4 regions of the Streptomyces sp. NPDC127100 genome follow, and region 4 is predicted to be linked to each of the others. Evidence: riboswitches for the same ligand, from Rfam matches in the RefSeq annotation. Region 4 holds a riboswitch; each other region holds the start of a gene.
The links. Region 4 has a riboswitch for cyclic di-AMP ahead of ACFWJB_RS26980 (peptidoglycan DD-metalloendopeptidase family protein). Riboswitches for the same ligand answer to the same signal wherever they lie in the genome.

Region 1 (4,176 bases), on a different contig from region 4:
TCAGGCGGACGCCTCCGTCAGCCCGCGCACCTCGGCCTCCGTCAGCTCCAGCTCCGCCACGCCCAGCAGCGCCGGAAGCTGCTCGACCGTCCGCGCGGAGGCGATCGGCGCGGCCACCGTCGGCCGGGCCGCCAGCCAGGCCAGGGCCACCGTGGCGACCGGCACGCCGTGGGCCTCGGCGATCTCGTCCAGGGCGGTGAGCACCCGCCGGCCGCGCTCGCTCTCCAGGTGCTTGGCGGCACCGCCCGCCCGGGGGCTGTCGACGGTCGTCCCGGGCCGGTACTTGCCCGTGAGGAAGCCGGCCGCGAGGGCGTAGTACGGCACGGCGGCGAGACCGGCCCGCTCGGCGACGTCGCGCAGCCCGCCCTCGTACGTGTCGCGCGAGACCAGGTTGTAGTGGGGCTGGAGGGCCACGTACCGGGCGAGGCCCTCGCGGTCGGAGAACTCCAGGGACGCCGAGAGCCGCTCGGCGGTGATGTTGGAGGCGGCGATGTACCGGACCTTGCCCGCGCGCACCAGTTCGTCGAGCGCGCCGATGATCTCCTCGACCGGCACCTCGGGCTTGTCGAAGTGGGTGTAGTAGAGGTCGATGTGGTCGGTGCCCAGGCGGCGCAGCGAGGCGTCGGCCGCGGCCTTGATGTTGGCGGCGGACAGGCCGGGGTACTCCGGGTGCTGGCTGACCTTGGTTGCGATGACGAGGTCGGCGCGGTTGCCGCGCGCCGCGAGCCACTTGCCGATGAGGGTCTCGGACTCGCCGCCGCTGTTGCCGTCGACCCACGCGGAGTAGGAGTCGGCGGTGTCGACGAAGTTGCCGCCGGCGGCGGTGTAGGCGTCGAGGACGGCGAAGGAGGTGTCCTGGTCGGCGGTCCAGCCGAAGACGTTGCCGCCCAGGGAGAGCGGGAAGACCTCGAGGTCGGAGGAGCCGAGCTTGCGCAGAGAAGTCATGTAGGGCGACAACAAGCGCCCCGGAACCGGTCATTCCAGCGCGACGCAAAGTTCGCGCAAACCGGCAGCCCTGACGTCGGGGGGTCGCCGTCAGGACTGCCGGGATCCGGAGGTGGGTGTCGTGGGCGCCGCTGACGGACGCCCCGGTCTCAGAGGCTGAGGCCCTTGCCCTGCAGCCAGGCCGCCGGGTCGACGCCGCCCTCGGCACCGCCGACGTGTACCTCGAAGTGGAGGTGCGGTCCGGTGACGTTGCCGGTGGCGCCCACGCGGCCGATGACGTCCCCGGTGCTGACCTTCTGGCCGACTCCGACGCTGATCGACGACTGGTGGCAGAACCACAGCTCGGTGCCGTCGTCCAGGGTCAGGATGGTGCGGTAGCCGTAGGAACCGGCCCAGCCCGCCTCGGTGATCGTGCCCGAGTGGACGGCCTTGACGAGGGTACCCGTGGGCGCGGCGAAGTCGAGGCCGGTGTGGTGGCCGGAGGACCACATGGAACCGGCCTGACCGAAGGTGGAGGTGATCGTGTACGAGGAGGTCGGCAGGGTGAACTGCTTGGCCAGCTCGGCGAGCCGCTCGGCCTCGGCCTTCTTCGCGGCCTCCTCCTCCGCCTTCTTCTTGGCGGCGGCGGCCTTGGCCTCGGCCTCCTTCTCCGCCTTGGCGGCGGCCTCGGCGGCCTGCTTCTCGGCGGCGGCCGCGGCCTCGGCGGCGGCCTTGTCCTCCACTTGGACCTGCTGCTGCTCGGCCTGCTGCATGATGCGCGCCCGCAGGACCTCACCGGCGTCGGTGGTGCCCTCGGCGGTGTCGCCGGCCGTCACGCCGATGCCGCTGAGCGGGGTGGCGGAGCCCTCGGGCTCCGGCTCGTCGTCGGAGATCAGCGAGCCGACGTTCGGCAGATCGGGCATCGAGATCGACACCGGCGGCTTGCCGGTCTGGGCGCTGGCCATGCCGCCCGCTCCGACGGCCGCGATGACGCCGACGCCGAGGACGGTGGAGCTGCGGGCGAGTCCGCCGCGCTGCTTGGCGACGCGGTGCCGGCCGCGCACGGGACGGATGGACTCCGCGGTGGGGTTCCACTCCTCCCAGGGGCCCTCTTCGGCGCGGTGGCCGTCGTAGCCGAAGGATGCGGTGTCGTGCGTGCTCGGCACGAACGGGGCCTCGGGGGCAGGCCGGTTGGACGCCACGTGGGCGTACTCCTTTCCTTCCTTCCGCCTACCGGGTTAGCTGACGGGTTCGGAGCAGGAAGGTCTCCTACGCGCGTATACGTGCCGTGTCTCCACGGCGGCATACGCCCGATTCACCCCAAGTGGTGGTTCCCCGGTTCCCTCACGGGATTCGGCGCGTGCGCACGGAGCCGCCTTCTGTGACGGCTGGGACGACCGCGCTGCGTTATCGAACGTTAATAGACGCGAGGCGCCGATTCCAAGCCGTTCCTCTTGATCGTTAAGGGATCGGGCCCGGACGTACACCCCATGAAGGGCCAAATGCGGTCCAGTTGACCGCCCCTCAGGCCGAAAGATCACCACACACGTTCCTGATGGTGTGTCAGTTGTTATGCGGAGGGCGCTCACTTCGTCACCCCCCGTGACTCTGTTCGATGTGGTCGTCCGGCTCAGTGCCGGTGCACGGCGAGCAGGGCCATGTCGTCCGCCATGCCGCCCCCGGAGTGCCGTCGCACCTCGTCGGCGAGGGTGTCGAGCAGGTGCGCCGGGCGCCGGAAGACCCGGCCGGTCAGCCGGGCGTGGGGATCGTAGAAGCGGCCGTGGGCGTCGCGGGCCTCCGACAGCCCGTCGGTGTACAGCAGCAGCGTGGCACCGCCGGGGAAGCCGGTCGGCACCGCCCGGTCGGGCCACACCCCCAGCTCCCCCATCCCGAGCGGCAGTGCGGACTCCGTGGCCTGCACCGGGTGCACGGTGCCGTCGGGGTGCAGCAGCAGGGGCGGCGGATGGCCGCGGTTGACGACGCGGACGACCCCCTCGCCGTGCGGGAGTTCGGCGAGGACGGCGGTGGTGAACCCCTCGAAGGCGTCCAGCCCGTCGCGCCGGGCCCCCTCGCGCGCCAGCGCCCGCTCCAGCCGCTGCGCGACCGCCTCCAGCGTCGCCTCCTGCTCGGCGGCCTCCCGGAAGGCGCCGATCACCACGGCGACGGCGGCCACCGCGCCCATGCCCTTGCCGCGCACGTCGCCGACGATGAGCCGCACGCCGCGCGCGCTGTCCTGCACCGCGTACAGGTCGCCGCCGATGAAGGCGCCGGCCTGCGCCGCCTCGTAGCGGGCGGCGATCTCGAAGCCGCCGATCCGCCCGGCGGGCTCGGGCAGCACGGCGCGCTGGGCGGCCTCGGCGATCTCGCGGGCGGAGGCGAGCCGTTCGTCGGTGCGGCGGACGAAGGCGTTCACGAAGACGGCGAGGCCGGCGACCGTCGCGATGGTGATCAGCTCGGTGAGCGAGTCCACGTAGTGGATGACGCCCTTGCTCAGCTGGAGCCCGACGACGGCGGCGACCACGGCGAGGCCGGTGAGGGCGGTGCCGCGCCGCGAGTAGACGGGCGCCGCGACCAGGGGCGCGGCCGTGTAGAGGGGACCCGCGGTGAAGTACCGGGGGGTGAAGAGGTCGTACAGGATGGCCACGACGATGAGCAGGACGGGGAGCAGGCGCACGAGGGCCCGGCCGTACGGGGTCCGCCGCCGCTCCCGCGCGACGGGCGGCGCGGGCACCGGGCCGAGGCCGGGATCGGGCACGGGGTCGCCGGGCAGCCGACCCCCGGCCCCGGCATACGGGCCCTCGCCGTCCACCTCACCTGGCCGCACCACTCGTCTCCCGCCGCCCCTGCACGTCCACGCCGCTTGCCGTCCCGTCCTCCAGGTTTCCCGGAGGAGGGGCGGGGAGCGAGCCGTGCGGGCCGGCCGGGTGACGGAGGCGGACACACCGAAGGCCGGAATCCTTGAGGATTCCGGCCTTCGGCCTTGAGTAGCGGGGACAGGATTTGAACCTGCGACCTCTGGGTTATGAGCCCAGCGAGCTACCGAGCTGCTCCACCCCGCGTCGTTGTGTCACCAGTGTACGTCATGTCGGGGGTGGAACGCACACGCGTTCCTCAGTGGCCCGCCAGGTGACGGTTCGGGCCCTTCGCCGCCGCCTCGAACTCCGGCAGCAGGACGACGACGGCGCCCCCGTCGGTGAGCACCCCGCTGCCGTCGGCGCCCGACACGAAGGTGTCCGGCTCGCTCCAGGCCGT
Region 2 (4,176 bases), on a different contig from region 4:
TGTCTCGCGACCTCGCACTGTTCACCCGTGAGCCGCCATTCTCACCCGAATCGGTGAGGAGTGGTGTTTTTCCGTGGTGTCCATCTGACCAAATCGGTCAGGAAGAAGCGTCAGACCTCGGGCTCAACTCCGCGTACTCCTGCGGGATGACACGGAGGAGCGGCATCTCCCCCGGCCCGTAGGGGGCAGGGGCGCCACGCCGGGAGGGCGCGGGGAACGGCCGGGCGGGGTCAGCCGGCCCGGTGCACCACCGCGTCGCACAGCTCGATCAGCGCGGCCTTCGCGTCGCACTCCCGCAGCGGGGCCAGCGCCGCCCGGGCGTCCTTCGCGTACCGGACGGTGTCCCGCCGGGCCTGCTCGAGCGCGGGGTGGGCGCGCAGCAGGCGCAGCGCCTCGGCGTGCCGTGCGTCGTCGCTCAGGTCGGAGTCGAGCAGCTCGCACAGGGCGACGTCCTCGGCCAGCCCCAGCCGGGCCGCCCGCTCGCGCAGCCGCAGCACCGGGAGGGTCGGGATGCCCTCGCGCAGGTCCGTGCCGGGCGTCTTGCCCGACTCGTGGGAGTCGGAGGCGATGTCCAGGACGTCGTCCGCGAGCTGGAAGGCGACGCCGAGCCGCTCGCCGTACTGGGTCAGCACGTCGACGACCGTCTCGTCGGCGCCGGACATCATCGCGCCGAACCGGCAGGAGACCGCCACCAGCGACCCCGTCTTGCCGCCCAGCACGTCCAGGTAGTGGTCGACCGGGTCCCGTCCGTCCTGCGGGCCGGCCGTCTCCAGGATCTGGCCGGTGACGAGCCGCTCGAACGCCAGGGCCTGCACCCGGACCGCCTCGGGCCCGAGGTCGGCGAGGATCTGGGAGGCGCGGGCGAACAGGAAGTCGCCGGTGAGGACCGCCACCGAGTTGTCCCAGCGGGTGTTCGCGCTGGGCACGCCGCGGCGCACGGCGGCCTCGTCCATCACGTCGTCGTGGTACAGCGTGGCGAGGTGGGTCAGCTCCACGACCACGGCCGAGGGCACGATGCCGGGCGCGTAGGGGTCGCCGAACCGGGAGGCGAGCATCACCAGCAGCGGCCGGAACCGCTTGCCGCCGGCCCGCACCAGGTGCTGGGCGGCCTCCGTGATGAACGGCACCTCACTCTTGGTTGCCTCAAGCAACCCTTCCTCGACGGCCGCCAATCCGGTCTGGACATCGGCTTCCAGAGCCTGGTCCCGCACGCTCAGCCCGAACGGCCCGACGACGGTCACGAGGGGTCTCCTGTCTGCTGGTGTCTACTGGCGATTACCTGGTTTGTCGATAGGTCGCTGCCACCACTCGAGTCAGCGTATCCGGTCACGTTTCGATCACCGCTAGCGCCCACCGTTACAGGCCGGTCGGTATTGGATCATGCGCGGTATGTTTTTGATCGGGCGATATGAGCAGATACCGCCCGATGCCACCAGAACGGCGCGAACCGGGACACGGCGCGCCGGAAACCGCCACCGAAGATCCCACCATTCCTCCCAACGGGCCGCACCCCGGGAACGTCACCCATTCGGCACCCTCCCGCCCTCCCCCCTCTCCGAACGGATGCCCGCGCAGCGCGCGCGGACACCGGGACGGACCACCGGCGGCGAGGTGCGACCGAGGGCGCGGAGCCCCGGCCCGGCCGCCCGTCCCGCGCCCGTCGGCGAAGCGACCCCCATCGGCGGCCGGTTGGCCACCAGTTGGCCCTAATGCCCGTTTTGCCGACCTTGTTGAGGCCCGTGAGTTGGCTCACGCCCCCGCGGTCCCCCGCGCCCGCGCCGCGAACCCCGCCACCCCTTTGCCCCGTAGGGGAGTTGACCCTTGGCAGTCGCAAAGGATCAAGCACCCCAAAACGCCCGGATCAAGGTCAAGAGGCACGTCGAGTGATTCCTGCACTTGTTCCGGACATGTGCTCTCGCATACGTTCCCGGCCTGTCGGGCGGACGCCGAATCCTGCCACCGCCCCGACGCACAGTCATCCACTCGACACACTCGCAGGCAGGAGCGGGGGACCCAGGTAAGTCGCCGCACCGGACACCACCGGAGCGGCTCGGGGTGAAGCCGTGCCCGTCAGGGCACGGCCGGGCACCTCCCCGCCCGAACCCGACAGCTCACCTCGCAGGCGTAGGAGAGGGACACACACATGCCTGCCAACGGTCAGAACCGTCACGCCCGCACCGCCCGCCTCGGCCGCAAGCTCGCCCTCGCCGGCGCCGGCGCCGCCGTCTTCGCCATGCCGCTCGTCGGGGCCGCCACCGCGTCCGCCGCCACGCCGGCCACCACGACCACCGCCGCCACCGCGGCGACCACGGCGTACCCGGACAACCTCGACGGCTGGATCCGCGAGTCGCTGGACATCATGGCCCAGCACGGAATCCCCGGGACGTACGACGGCATCCACCGCAACATCATGCGGGAGTCGTCCGGCAACCCGCTCGCCATCAACAACTGGGACATCAACGCCGTCAACGGCACCCCGTCCAAGGGCCTGCTCCAGGTGATCGACCCGACCTTCCAGGCGTACCACGTCGCCGGCACCTCCTGGGACTCGTACGACCCGGTCGCCAACATCACCGCCGCCTGCAACTACGCGGCCGACCGGTACGGCTCGATCGACAACGTCTTCAGCGCGTACTGAGCCGTACCCCGCACCCGGCCGTGACCCGGTCCCGTCGGCCTCCGACGGGACCGGGCCCTAGGGGGTGTGTGATGTCGTGATCACGCGGTGGTCACGAGGCCTCCGGGACAGGCCGAACCGCAGAAATCAGCCCAACCAGTAGTGCTCGACCTTGTCGAACCGTCTGGCGTGAAGGTCGTCGCGGCTGATCAACCAGCTGATGTCGCCGTCCATCCAGTCGTACTGGAGCGACTCCATGTTGAAGGTCGCGAGGTGCAACAGCGGTTGTCCGGGCAGCTCCCGCCATGCCCGGTCGTAGACCTCGTCGAACCGCTCCGGGGCGTCCCTGAGTTCGCGGACCGCCTCCTCCCGCAGGCGCTGGAACGCCTCTGTGCTCTTGTCCCAGCTGTGGTGGATGTTCCCCTGCACTCCCCGCAGCTTGTCGGTGCTGTTGTCCATGGCCGGTCTGACGCCGACCTTGGCGGCGTACTCCTCGACGGCGGCCTCCAGCCGAGCGTGCCACTCGGCTTCCTCCCCTTCCGGCTCACCCCAGATGCCCCCGTGGTCCTCGCCGATGAGCCAGGCGTGGGCGTCCCATGCGTCGTTGTGGGAGGCGACCATGGTCCAGCGGTCCAGCATCATGTGGGAGGACCCGAACTGCAGGTCCAGTTCGCTCGGGACGGGGGCCGGGCGCACGGTCGTCTTGGTCCCGGGCGGTATGTAGAGCGCCTTGCCGCCGCCAGCGTCCGACCAGGTGAACAGCAGGAGGTGCCCCTCCCGGGGCAGCCCGTCGTCGAACAGCGTGCGGGGCACCGCGGCGAGGTCGAAGGATGCGACGAAGATGTCGCCCACCTTCCACTCCATGTCCAGGGGCAGCGCCGGCGCCCCTCCGATGTGACCGATCACCCGGTCGCCGGGCCGGACGCTCTCCGGCGTCTTCTGCTTGAAGTACACGGCCGGCTCCATGCTCCACAGCAGGCGGGTGATGGCGTCGTCGGACACCCCGTGCCGCCGGGCGAAGGCCCGGAAGGCACTGCTGCGGGACGTCTGCCCCACGGGATCGCCGGAGGGGCCGACTGTGCTGTCCCAGTTGCTCACGAGTTCGCTTTCTGACGAGGGATCGGTGACCGGCACCGTGCGGGCGGAGCCCGATGCTGATCAACACGGTAGAGCACCCCTCCGACAACGCCCTCGTCGCCAACTGCCGGTGCCCCTAAGGCTGTCCACACGCCGCGTCACCCTCGGACCATCGTCGGCCTGAGGGTGGCGCGGCGCCGGCGACTCCTGGGGCCTGTGTGTTGTCGTGATTAGTTGCCGGGTTCTGAGCTCTTCGCGAGGTGGAAGCCGGTAGGACTGTGGTCGTGACGCGTAGGCAACTCACCGATGCTCAGTGGAAGTTCATCGAGCCGTATCTGCCGATCGGTAAGTACGGCCCGTATCCGGAGCGTTTGCGGGAACAGTTCGAGGGGGTGATCTGGCGGTTCCGCTCCAGCGGTCAGTGGCGGGAGATGCCTGCCGAGTTCGGCCCATGGGCCACCGTCTACGGACGTTTCCGCATC
Region 3 (4,176 bases), on a different contig from region 4:
TCGATGGAGACCAGCGGGTACGCCTCGACCAGCTCGGCGTAGTACTCGGTCATCTCGGCGGCCGAGCGCTCCTTGCCCTCGAAGGTGTAGGAGCCGTCCTTGTAGAACTCGGACGCGGCCACGTCGAGCGCGAGCGCGATCTGCTCGCCCGGGGTGTAGCCGGCCTCCTTGATGGCCTCGAGGATGAGGTCGAGGGCCTCGCGGTTGGAGCCGAGGTTCGGGGCGAAGCCGCCCTCGTCGCCGAGGCCGGTGGCCAGGCCCTTGCCCTTCAGCACCTTCTTGAGGGTGTGGTAGACCTCGGTGCCCCAGCGCAGCGCCTCGGAGAAGGACTCCGCGCCGATCGGGGCGATCATGAACTCCTGGATGTCCACGTTGGAGTCGGCGTGCGAGCCGCCGTTCAGGATGTTCATCATCGGCACCGGCAGCAGGTGCGCGTTCGGGCCGCCCAGGTAGCGGAACAGCGGCAGGTCGCTGGCCTCGGAGGCGGCGTGCGCGACGGCGAGGGAGACGCCGAGGATGGCGTTGGCGCCCAGCGAGCCCTTGTTGTCGGTGGCGTCCAGGTCGAACATGGCCTGGTCGATCAGGCGCTGCTCGGTGGCGTCGTAGCCGACCAGCTCCGGGCCGATCTGCTCGATGACGGCGAGGACGGCCTTCTCGACACCCTTGCCCTGGTAGCGGTTGGGGTCGCCGTCACGGAGCTCGATGGCCTCGAAGGCACCGGTGGAGGCGCCGGACGGAACGGCGGCACGCCCCGTGCTGCCGTCGTCGAGGCCGACCTCGACCTCGACCGTGGGGTTGCCTCGGGAGTCCAGGATTTCCCGGGCTACGACGACGTCGATGGACGGCACGAGCATCTCCTTCTTCAATGTGACGCTTCGGTGTGACGCGGGTCCGCAGGACCGCAGCGGCTCTGCGGGACGAGCCTAACCGGCTCCGGGCGATCGGCCAGCCGGTCGCCCACCCGATGGACAGAACCGAGAGTAAATTGTTTCCGAACGGAACAAAGGCGGTTCACGGAAACTGGGCCCGCCCGGACCGTCCCCCGGCTCCGCGGGCGTGAAAAAACCCGCCCCGGTGCGTACGGGGGAACACGCACCGGGGCGGGAGCAGGGGCGGGCCGCCGCCTACTTGAGGTGCAGCTGCTGGCCCGGGTAGATGAGGTCGGCCTCGTCGACGATGTCGTCGTTCAGGTCGAACAGCTTCGCCCAGCCGCCCTTGACGTGGTGCTCCGCGGCGATCGAGCTGAGCGTGTCGCCCTTGACGACCTTGTACTCGCCGTCACCCTTCTCGACCTTCTTGCCGGTCGGGGTGGTGACGGTCTTCTTCTCGGCCTTCGGCTCGGCCTGCTTCTCGGCGGCCGGACGCTCCGAGGAGCGGGAGGCCTTCTGCTCGGTGGAGCGCTCGGCCGTGGAGCCGCTGGAGGACTGCGAGGAGCCGCTGTCCTGGCTCTCGGCGGAGCCACCGGTGTACGCGGCGCTCGACAGGCCGGTGCCGCAGACCGGCCAGGCACCCTTGCCCTGGCTCGCGAGCACCTTCTCGGCGACCGCTATCTGCTGCGCCTTGCTCGCCTGGTCGGCGGTCGAGGCGTACTGCGTGCCGCCGTAGGCGGCCCAGGTGGACGCCGAGAACTGCAGACCGCCGTAGTAACCGTTGCCGGTGTTGATGGACCAATTGCCGCCGGACTCGCACTGGGCGACGGTGTCCCACTCGGAGGCGGTGGCGGCGGAGGCGTTGCCGGCCGCCATCAGCGGGGCGGCGACGGCCGCACCGGTGACACCGGCGACGGCGATGACCCGGGTGGCCTTGAACGGACGACGGTGCTTGCCCTTGCCGGAAAACAGCATGGTTGATCCCCTCACCGACGCCTGCGAGGTGAGCTGTCGGGTTCGGGCCGGTTGAGTTGCCCGGCCGGGTCCCTCACGGGACTCGGCTCCACCCCTAGCCGCTCCGGCCGAACTGCCCGGTGCGGCACTTACCTTGGGTCCCCCGCTCCTGCCTGCGGCGCTTGACGCGACGACTGTTCCCGTACCGCCGCTGGCAGGATTCGGCGTTGCGACGGCCGGGGCCCGCGATGGCGAGCGGTCACGACCGTAGACACGCGCTCCGCGGATTTTCAAAGACGATCACGGCTTCTGAGACCTATATCTCACGTGATCCAAAACGGACATACAGCCGCGAACCATGACGCGAACTACCGCTGGTTTTCGCCCGGTTCGCCCACGACCGTGAGCGTCTGACCGGGCAGGATGTGGTCCGGGTCGGCACCCACGACGTCCTTGTTGCCGTCGTACAGGGAGCGCCATCCGCCGCTGAGGTCAAGGGAGTCGGCGATGCCCCACAGACTGTCCCCGGAACGGACGGTGTACGAACCGTCCGTGAGACCGCGGGCGGCGTCCTCGCCGCGCGAGGCGTGCCGCCCGGACGACTCCGCGGCGCGGCCGTCCGCCGCGCCCTCCTCGGCGCTGCCGCCGCGATGCCGGCCGGTCGAGGACTCGTCGGTACCGGTGCCCGCCGAAGCGGCGCCGCTCTGCCCCGACTTGTCCGACTCGTCACCGCTCGATGCGGTGGCGTCCACCCCACCGGACCCCCGCGCGCCACCGGCCGCCGGAGCGCCGGACGCGGAGGACGTGTCGGACTTGGCCGTTTCGTCCCCCGCGCTCGACGCGACGTCAGGCGTGGCCGACGCGGACGGCGACGAGGGCTGGGACTGGGACCGGGACGGAGAGGGAGTCGCCGAAGCGGACGATTCAGGGGCGGACTTGGTGGAATCGGTCAGACCGGACGAGCCGGACGCGCCCGATCCGTCCGTTCCGTCCTTGCGCGTCGACGCCCCGTCATCCGAGCCCCGGGTGCCGTCGGTCACGCTGCCCGAGTCGTTGCCCAGACCCGCGAGCAGGCCGCAGGTCGGCCAGGCGGCGATGCCCTGGTCCGCGAGCACCTTCTCGGCGACGGCGATCTGCTGCGAACGGCTCGCCTGGTCGGCGCTCGACGCGTAGCCCAGGCCGCCGTACCGCTCCCAGACGTCCTGGGAGAGCTGGAGGCCGCCGTAGTACCCGTTGCCACCGTTCTGGCTCCAGGCGCCGCCCGTCTCGCACTCGGCGACCCGGTCCCAGTTCGTTCCGTCGGCCGCGTGGGCGCCGGTGGCCCCCAGCAGCGGGATCGCGATGGCGGAGCCGGTCACTCCTGCAGCGACGACCAGGGCGGGAGCCTGGCGGGGGCGACGGTGACGACCGTTCCCGGAGAGCATGCGACGACCTTTCACGAGACAGCGGGGACGGCGCGGCGAGTGAGGCTCGGCGCCACGCTGATCCGTGAAGGTATAGGCAGATGATCGCTTGTCACAAGTTCATGCCGCGCAGATCACGTGAAGATCACAGAGTTGAGCGCGTGTCATGTTTGCGGTGGCGACGGACTGCTCCCGGGCCGCGGCGGGACCGGTGTGAACGACACCGGGAGGGTACGCAGTCCCCGCATGATGAGCCCGCCGCGCCACCGCAGATCGGCCGGATCCGCGGCGAGGGCCAGGTCCGGAAGGCGGGTGAGGAGTGTGGCGAGCGCGGTCTGCCCCTCGAGCCGGGCGAGCGGCGCGCCGAGGCAGTAGTGGATGCCGTGTCCGTACCCGAGGTGCTGGCTGTCCCGGCGGGAGAGGTCGAGGGTGTCCGGGTCCGTGAACCGCTTCGGATCCCGGTCGGCGGCGGCCAGGACGACGAGGACGGGATCGCCGGCGGCGATCTCCTGCCCGCCGATGGTGAGCGCCCGGGTGGCGAAGCGCCAGGTGGCCAGCTCCACCGGACCGTCGTAGCGGAGCAGCTCCTCGACGCCGGTCTCCAGCAGGCCGCGGTCGCCGGCGGCAAGGGAGTGCTGCAGCCGGGCCCGCTCACCGGGGTGGGTGAGCAGGGCGTACGTGCCGTTGCCGACCAGGTTGACCGTGGTCTCGAATCCGGCGAACAAAAGGATGAAGGCCATCGCCGCGGCCTCGTTCTCGGTGAGGTGCTCGCCGTGGTCGGAGGAGCGGATGAGACCGGAGATGAGGTCCTCGCCGGGGCCCGGCTCGGCCGGCAGCGCGGCGCGCTTGCGGTGGATGAGATCGGCCAGGTAGCCCCGCATCTTCTTCACCGAGCGGGCGACACCGCCCCGGGGACCGCCGCCGTGACGGATCATCATGCCCGCCCAGTC
Region 4 (4,176 bases):
GGGTCGGTGCCGGGCCGGATGATGTCGTTGCCGCCGGCACAGAAAGAGACCAGGTCCGGTGCGAGTTCGACGGCCCGGGGTACCTGCTCCGCCACGATCTGGTCGAGCAGCCTGCCGCGTACGGCCAGGTTCGTGTACGTGAAGTCGCCCTCGGGGCGCCGGTCGGCGAGCAGTACGGCGAACCGGTCGGCCCAGCCGACGAACGACCCGTCGGGCCCGCGGTCGCCGACGCCCTCGGTGAAGCTGTCCCCCACCGCCACGTACGACCCGATCACTGCTCTGCTGTCACTCTTCGAATCGTCTGCCACGTCGGTCCATGATTCACCGTGGAATGTGACCTACGCGACCGTAGGAAGGGGTTGACGGGCGGTGAGAAAGGCCACTCCTAAAGTGTTCGCCAACTCAGGAATAAGCGGGGCCCGGTGACGGACGCACCGAAGGCCGGACCCGGGGATCGGGGTCCGGCCTTCGGTGGCGCGGGACTGCGCGGAGGACGTCGTCAGAGGGAGACGCCGTGCGAACGCAGGTAGGCGACCGGGTCGACGTCGGAGCCGTAGTCCGGCGTGGTGCGGATCTCGAAGTGCAGGTGCGGTCCGGTCACGTTGCCGGTGGCACCGGAGAGACCGATCTGCTGGCCGACGGTCACGGACTGACCGGCGGAGACGGAGATCGAGGACAGGTGGGCGTACTGGGCGTAGTAGCCGTCGGCGAGCTTGATGACGACCTGGTTGCCGTACGCGCCGCCCGGGCCGGCGGAGACGACGGTGCCCGCGCCGACGGCCTTCAGGGAAGTGCCGGTCGGGACGACGAAGTCGGTGCCGGTGTGGTAGCCGCTGGACCACATGCTGCCGGACTGGTGGTACGGGGTGCCGACGCCGGCGCCGGCCACGGGGGCGGTGTACCCGCTGGTGGTGCCGGCGGACTGGGTGCTCGTGCCCGAGGACTTCGAGGCGGAGGTCTTCGCGGTGTCCGACTTCTCGGCGGACTTCTCGGCCTTGGCCGGCTTCTCGGCGGCCTTCTCCGGAGCCGGGGAGGACTTGGCGGAGCCGGCCGCGGCCTTCTGGCCGATCGACAGCTTGAGGCCCGGGTGGATGAGCGACGGGTCGGAGCCGACGGCCTCGCGGTTGTCCGCGTACAGCTTCTTCCAGCCGCCGTCGACGTGCTGCTCGTTGGCGATCTTCGACAGGTAGTCGCCGTTCTTGACGACGTAGGTGTGCGAGGCCGAGCCCTTGTCGGCCGACTTCTGCGCACCGGCCGCGACGGACTGGACGGACTGTCCGGCGACGGAGTGCGCGGGAGCGGCGTTGGCGGCGGCGGCACCCATCAGCGGGAGCGCGAGCGCGGCGCCACCGGTTCCGGCGACGGCGATGGTGCGGGTGAGGCGCTGGGCCTTGGTACGGCGGTGCTTACCCTTCGCGGGCATGGCGAATTCCTCTCCGGCGCCTGCGAGGTGAGCTGTCGGGTGCGGGCTGGAGATGCCCGGCCGCGTCGTGACGCGGCTTTACCCCGAGCCGTTCCGGGAACCGGAACAGGCGTTGTACCTGTGGGTCCCCCGCTCCTGCCGTGTACGGGTGGTGGATGGATGCGGGCTCCGGTCGGCGGCAGGATTAGGCGTCCGTCCGGATCGGTGGTGAACGTAAGCGACCGGGATGCGAACGGACAAGCGAGTGATTCCGCGGACGGGTGTTTCGCTTGATCCTTTGCGGGGACGGGCGGTCACACTCCGTCGATTCCGTGAGCGCCCCTCTTCGTGAAGAGGCTTGAAACGCACGCACATTACGTGGACATGACGAGCCACGCACGGTCACCGTTATGACGCTGCTCACGGGAGATGCCCCAGCACCCCTTATTTGCCTACGAGTTCGGAGTAAAAGGCTAATTCGGACAGAAGCCCCGGATGCCCCTTGTTCGGACCTGCCGGCTGCCCCGCGAACAGCCCGTTGCCGCAGGCAAGGGATGCCGTATCGTCGGCTGGGCGCCCGTCGGCGAGCAGTGCCGGCGGGGCGGAGTGGGAGGAGCCCCCGTGACGCAGCAGGTCCCGTCGACCGAACCCGAGCTGGCCGGCGTGCGCAACTTCCGGGACGTGGGCGGACTGCCGACCGAGGACGGGCGCCGTGTGCGTCAGGGCGTGCTGTTCCGCAGCGGCCACCTCGCGCACGCCACCGGGGAGGACGCCGCGTTCCTCGCCTCACTGGGGCTGCACACGATCTTCGACTTCCGCAACGCCGCCGACCACAGGCTCGAGGGACCCGACGTCGAGCTGCCGGGCGTGCGCAATGTGAACCTGCCGCTGAGCGACCCGGCCGACGGCGCCGAGTTCTGGAGGATGGTCCGCGACGGCGACCTCGACCAGCTCCGCGAGATCCTGGCGGACGGCCGGGCGGTGAACCGGATGATCGCCTCCTACCGCACGATCATCAAGGAGCGCACCGCGGAGCACTCCCGGGTGCTGCACGCGCTCGCGGAGGACAGCGTCCCCGCGCTGATGCACTGCGCGGCCGGCAAGGACCGCGCGGGCCTGTCGATCGCGATCACCCTGCTCGCCCTGGGCGTGCGGCGCGACGCCATCGTGGAGGACTACCTGAAGTCGAACGCGACGCACCGCCGCTACAAGGTGCGCCGCAGCGGATCCGCTGCCTCGGCCTACTCCCCCGAGGTCATGGAGCTGCTCAGCCCCCTGTTCGACGCGCGCGCCGAATACCTGTCCGCGGCCTTCGAGACCGTCGAGGCGACCTGGGGCGGGGTCGACGCCTACCTGGAGAAGGGGCTGGGCGTCACCCCGGAGATCCGGGAGCGGCTGCGCGAGCGGATGGTGGACTGAGCCACCCGCTCACGGTGCCGGCCGGCTACTTGGCGCCGACCTCGAAGAGCAGGAAGAGGAAGCCCGCGACGACGTGCCCGAGGGCGATGTAGATGAGGAGTCGCACCCACAGGGCGCGCGGGAGCTTGTCCTGGATCGTGCTCATGGCATCTCTCCTGCGGTGTGACGGGTCGGTGTGGTGACGGGCCCCAGGCACAGCGCCGCCGTGGGGCTCTGCAGCAGGGTGTGGACGAAGAGGAGCTCGAGCCCGTCGGCGTCCTGGGCGGCGATCCGGTGCGGGGTCAGGGAGTCGAAGTGGGCGCTGTCGCCCGGGCCGAGCAGGTGAACGGCGTCCCCGAGGCGCAGCCGCAGCCGGCCCCGCAGGACGTGGAGCCACTCCTCGCCGGGGTGCACGCGCACGATGTCGCCCTGGGAGCCGTGCGGCACACGGACGCGCAGCGCCTGCATCCCGCGGCCGGAACCGCCGGCCTGCCAGTACGTCCAGCCGCCCGCGGCGGTCGGCTCCATGTCCCCGGCCCGCACGACGGCGTCCCGGTCCGCGGCCGTCTCGCCGAGCAGCTCCGAGACGGTCGTACCATAAATACGGGCGAGCGAGAGCAGCATCGGCAGCGAGGGCTGACGCTGCCCGGTCTCCAGCCGGGAGAGGTGCGCGGGCGACAGCCCCGCGGCGCGGGCCGCCGCCTCCAGGGTGAGAGCAGCACGGCGCCGCAGGGCGCGCAGCTGCGGGGCGACCACGGAGGACACGGCGTCCGCCGGCTCCCCCGACGGGTCGTTCGAGGAGGTCATGTCTCTATTCAGCCCCAGTTTTGCCTGCAAGGCAATTCTGTTGCCTCACAGGCAAAGGGACGGCCGGCCCCCGCCGGCTAGCGGTTCGCCACCGCCTGCCTGACCAGAGTCTTCCCGAAGTCCCACATCAGCCCGCCGTGGTGGGCGTCCTCCATCACGTCGGTGAAGGCGTCGACGAACCGGTCCGCGTCCGACGCGTCGATGACCAGCGGCGGGATCAGCTTGATCACCTCGAGATGATCGCCGGACACCTGCGTCAGAATCCGATGGCGTTGCAGCAGCGGCACCACCACCATCTGGGCGAAGAGCCCCTTCCGCGCGGCCTGCAGCATCGTCCAGCGGCTGCGCAGCCGCAGCGACTTCGGCCGGCCGAACTCGATGCCGATCATCAGCCCCCGGCCCCGGACGTCGGCGAGCAGCTCGTAGCGGTCCACCAGCTCCGTCAGGCGGGACTTGAGCCGCTCACCCACGGCGGCGGCGTTCGCCACGATCTCCTCGTTCTCCATCACCGACAGCACCGCGAGCCCGGCGGCCATGGCCTGCGCGTTGGAGCCGAAGCTCGCCGAGTG

Region 1: it holds a riboswitch for cyclic di-AMP, as region 4 does, so the genes downstream of both, ACFWJB_RS33535 (M23 family metallopeptidase) here and ACFWJB_RS26980 (peptidoglycan DD-metalloendopeptidase family protein) in region 4, are expected to answer to the same signal.
Region 2: it holds a riboswitch for cyclic di-AMP, as region 4 does, so the genes downstream of both, ACFWJB_RS05170 (transglycosylase SLT domain-containing protein) here and ACFWJB_RS26980 (peptidoglycan DD-metalloendopeptidase family protein) in region 4, are expected to answer to the same signal.
Region 3: it holds a riboswitch for cyclic di-AMP, as region 4 does, so the genes downstream of both, ACFWJB_RS17885 (transglycosylase family protein) here and ACFWJB_RS26980 (peptidoglycan DD-metalloendopeptidase family protein) in region 4, are expected to answer to the same signal.

The regions. Positions count from the first base shown of each region.
Region 1 is NZ_JBHXFL010000066.1:11,020-15,195, reverse strand. Features, by position in the region: gene ACFWJB_RS33540 (aldo/keto reductase) at 1-945, opposite strand; gene ACFWJB_RS33535 (M23 family metallopeptidase) at 1,095-2,126, opposite strand; cyclic di-AMP (ydaO/yuaA leader) riboswitch at 2,138-2,293, opposite strand; gene ACFWJB_RS33530 (PP2C family protein-serine/threonine phosphatase) at 2,555-3,748, opposite strand; tRNA gene ACFWJB_RS33525 (tRNA-Met) at 3,910-3,983, opposite strand; gene ACFWJB_RS33520 (dihydrofolate reductase family protein) at 4,036-4,176, opposite strand, start outside.
Region 2 is NZ_JBHXFL010000003.1:91,774-95,949, reverse strand. Features, by position in the region: gene ACFWJB_RS05175 (polyprenyl synthetase family protein) at 231-1,241, opposite strand; cyclic di-AMP (ydaO/yuaA leader) riboswitch at 1,975-2,140, shown strand; gene ACFWJB_RS05170 (transglycosylase SLT domain-containing protein) at 2,144-2,638, shown strand; gene ACFWJB_RS05165 (DUF1963 domain-containing protein) at 2,765-3,715, opposite strand; partial or broken gene ACFWJB_RS05160 (IS5 family transposase) at 3,979-4,176, shown strand, end outside.
Region 3 is NZ_JBHXFL010000017.1:19,683-23,858, reverse strand. Features, by position in the region: gene eno (phosphopyruvate hydratase) at 1-848, opposite strand, end outside; gene ACFWJB_RS17885 (transglycosylase family protein) at 1,125-1,844, opposite strand; cyclic di-AMP (ydaO/yuaA leader) riboswitch at 1,848-2,014, opposite strand; gene ACFWJB_RS17880 (transglycosylase family protein) at 2,192-3,247, opposite strand; gene ACFWJB_RS17875 (cytochrome P450) at 3,391-4,176, opposite strand, start outside.
Region 4 is NZ_JBHXFL010000037.1:3,009-7,184, reverse strand. Features, by position in the region: gene ACFWJB_RS26985 (SGNH/GDSL hydrolase family protein) at 1-275, opposite strand, end outside; gene ACFWJB_RS26980 (peptidoglycan DD-metalloendopeptidase family protein) at 500-1,423, opposite strand; cyclic di-AMP (ydaO/yuaA leader) riboswitch at 1,428-1,584, opposite strand; gene ACFWJB_RS26975 (tyrosine-protein phosphatase) at 2,024-2,821, shown strand; gene ACFWJB_RS26970 (DUF6126 family protein) at 2,847-2,966, opposite strand; gene ACFWJB_RS26965 (helix-turn-helix domain-containing protein) at 2,963-3,607, opposite strand; gene ACFWJB_RS26960 (aspartate aminotransferase family protein) at 3,685-4,176, opposite strand, start outside.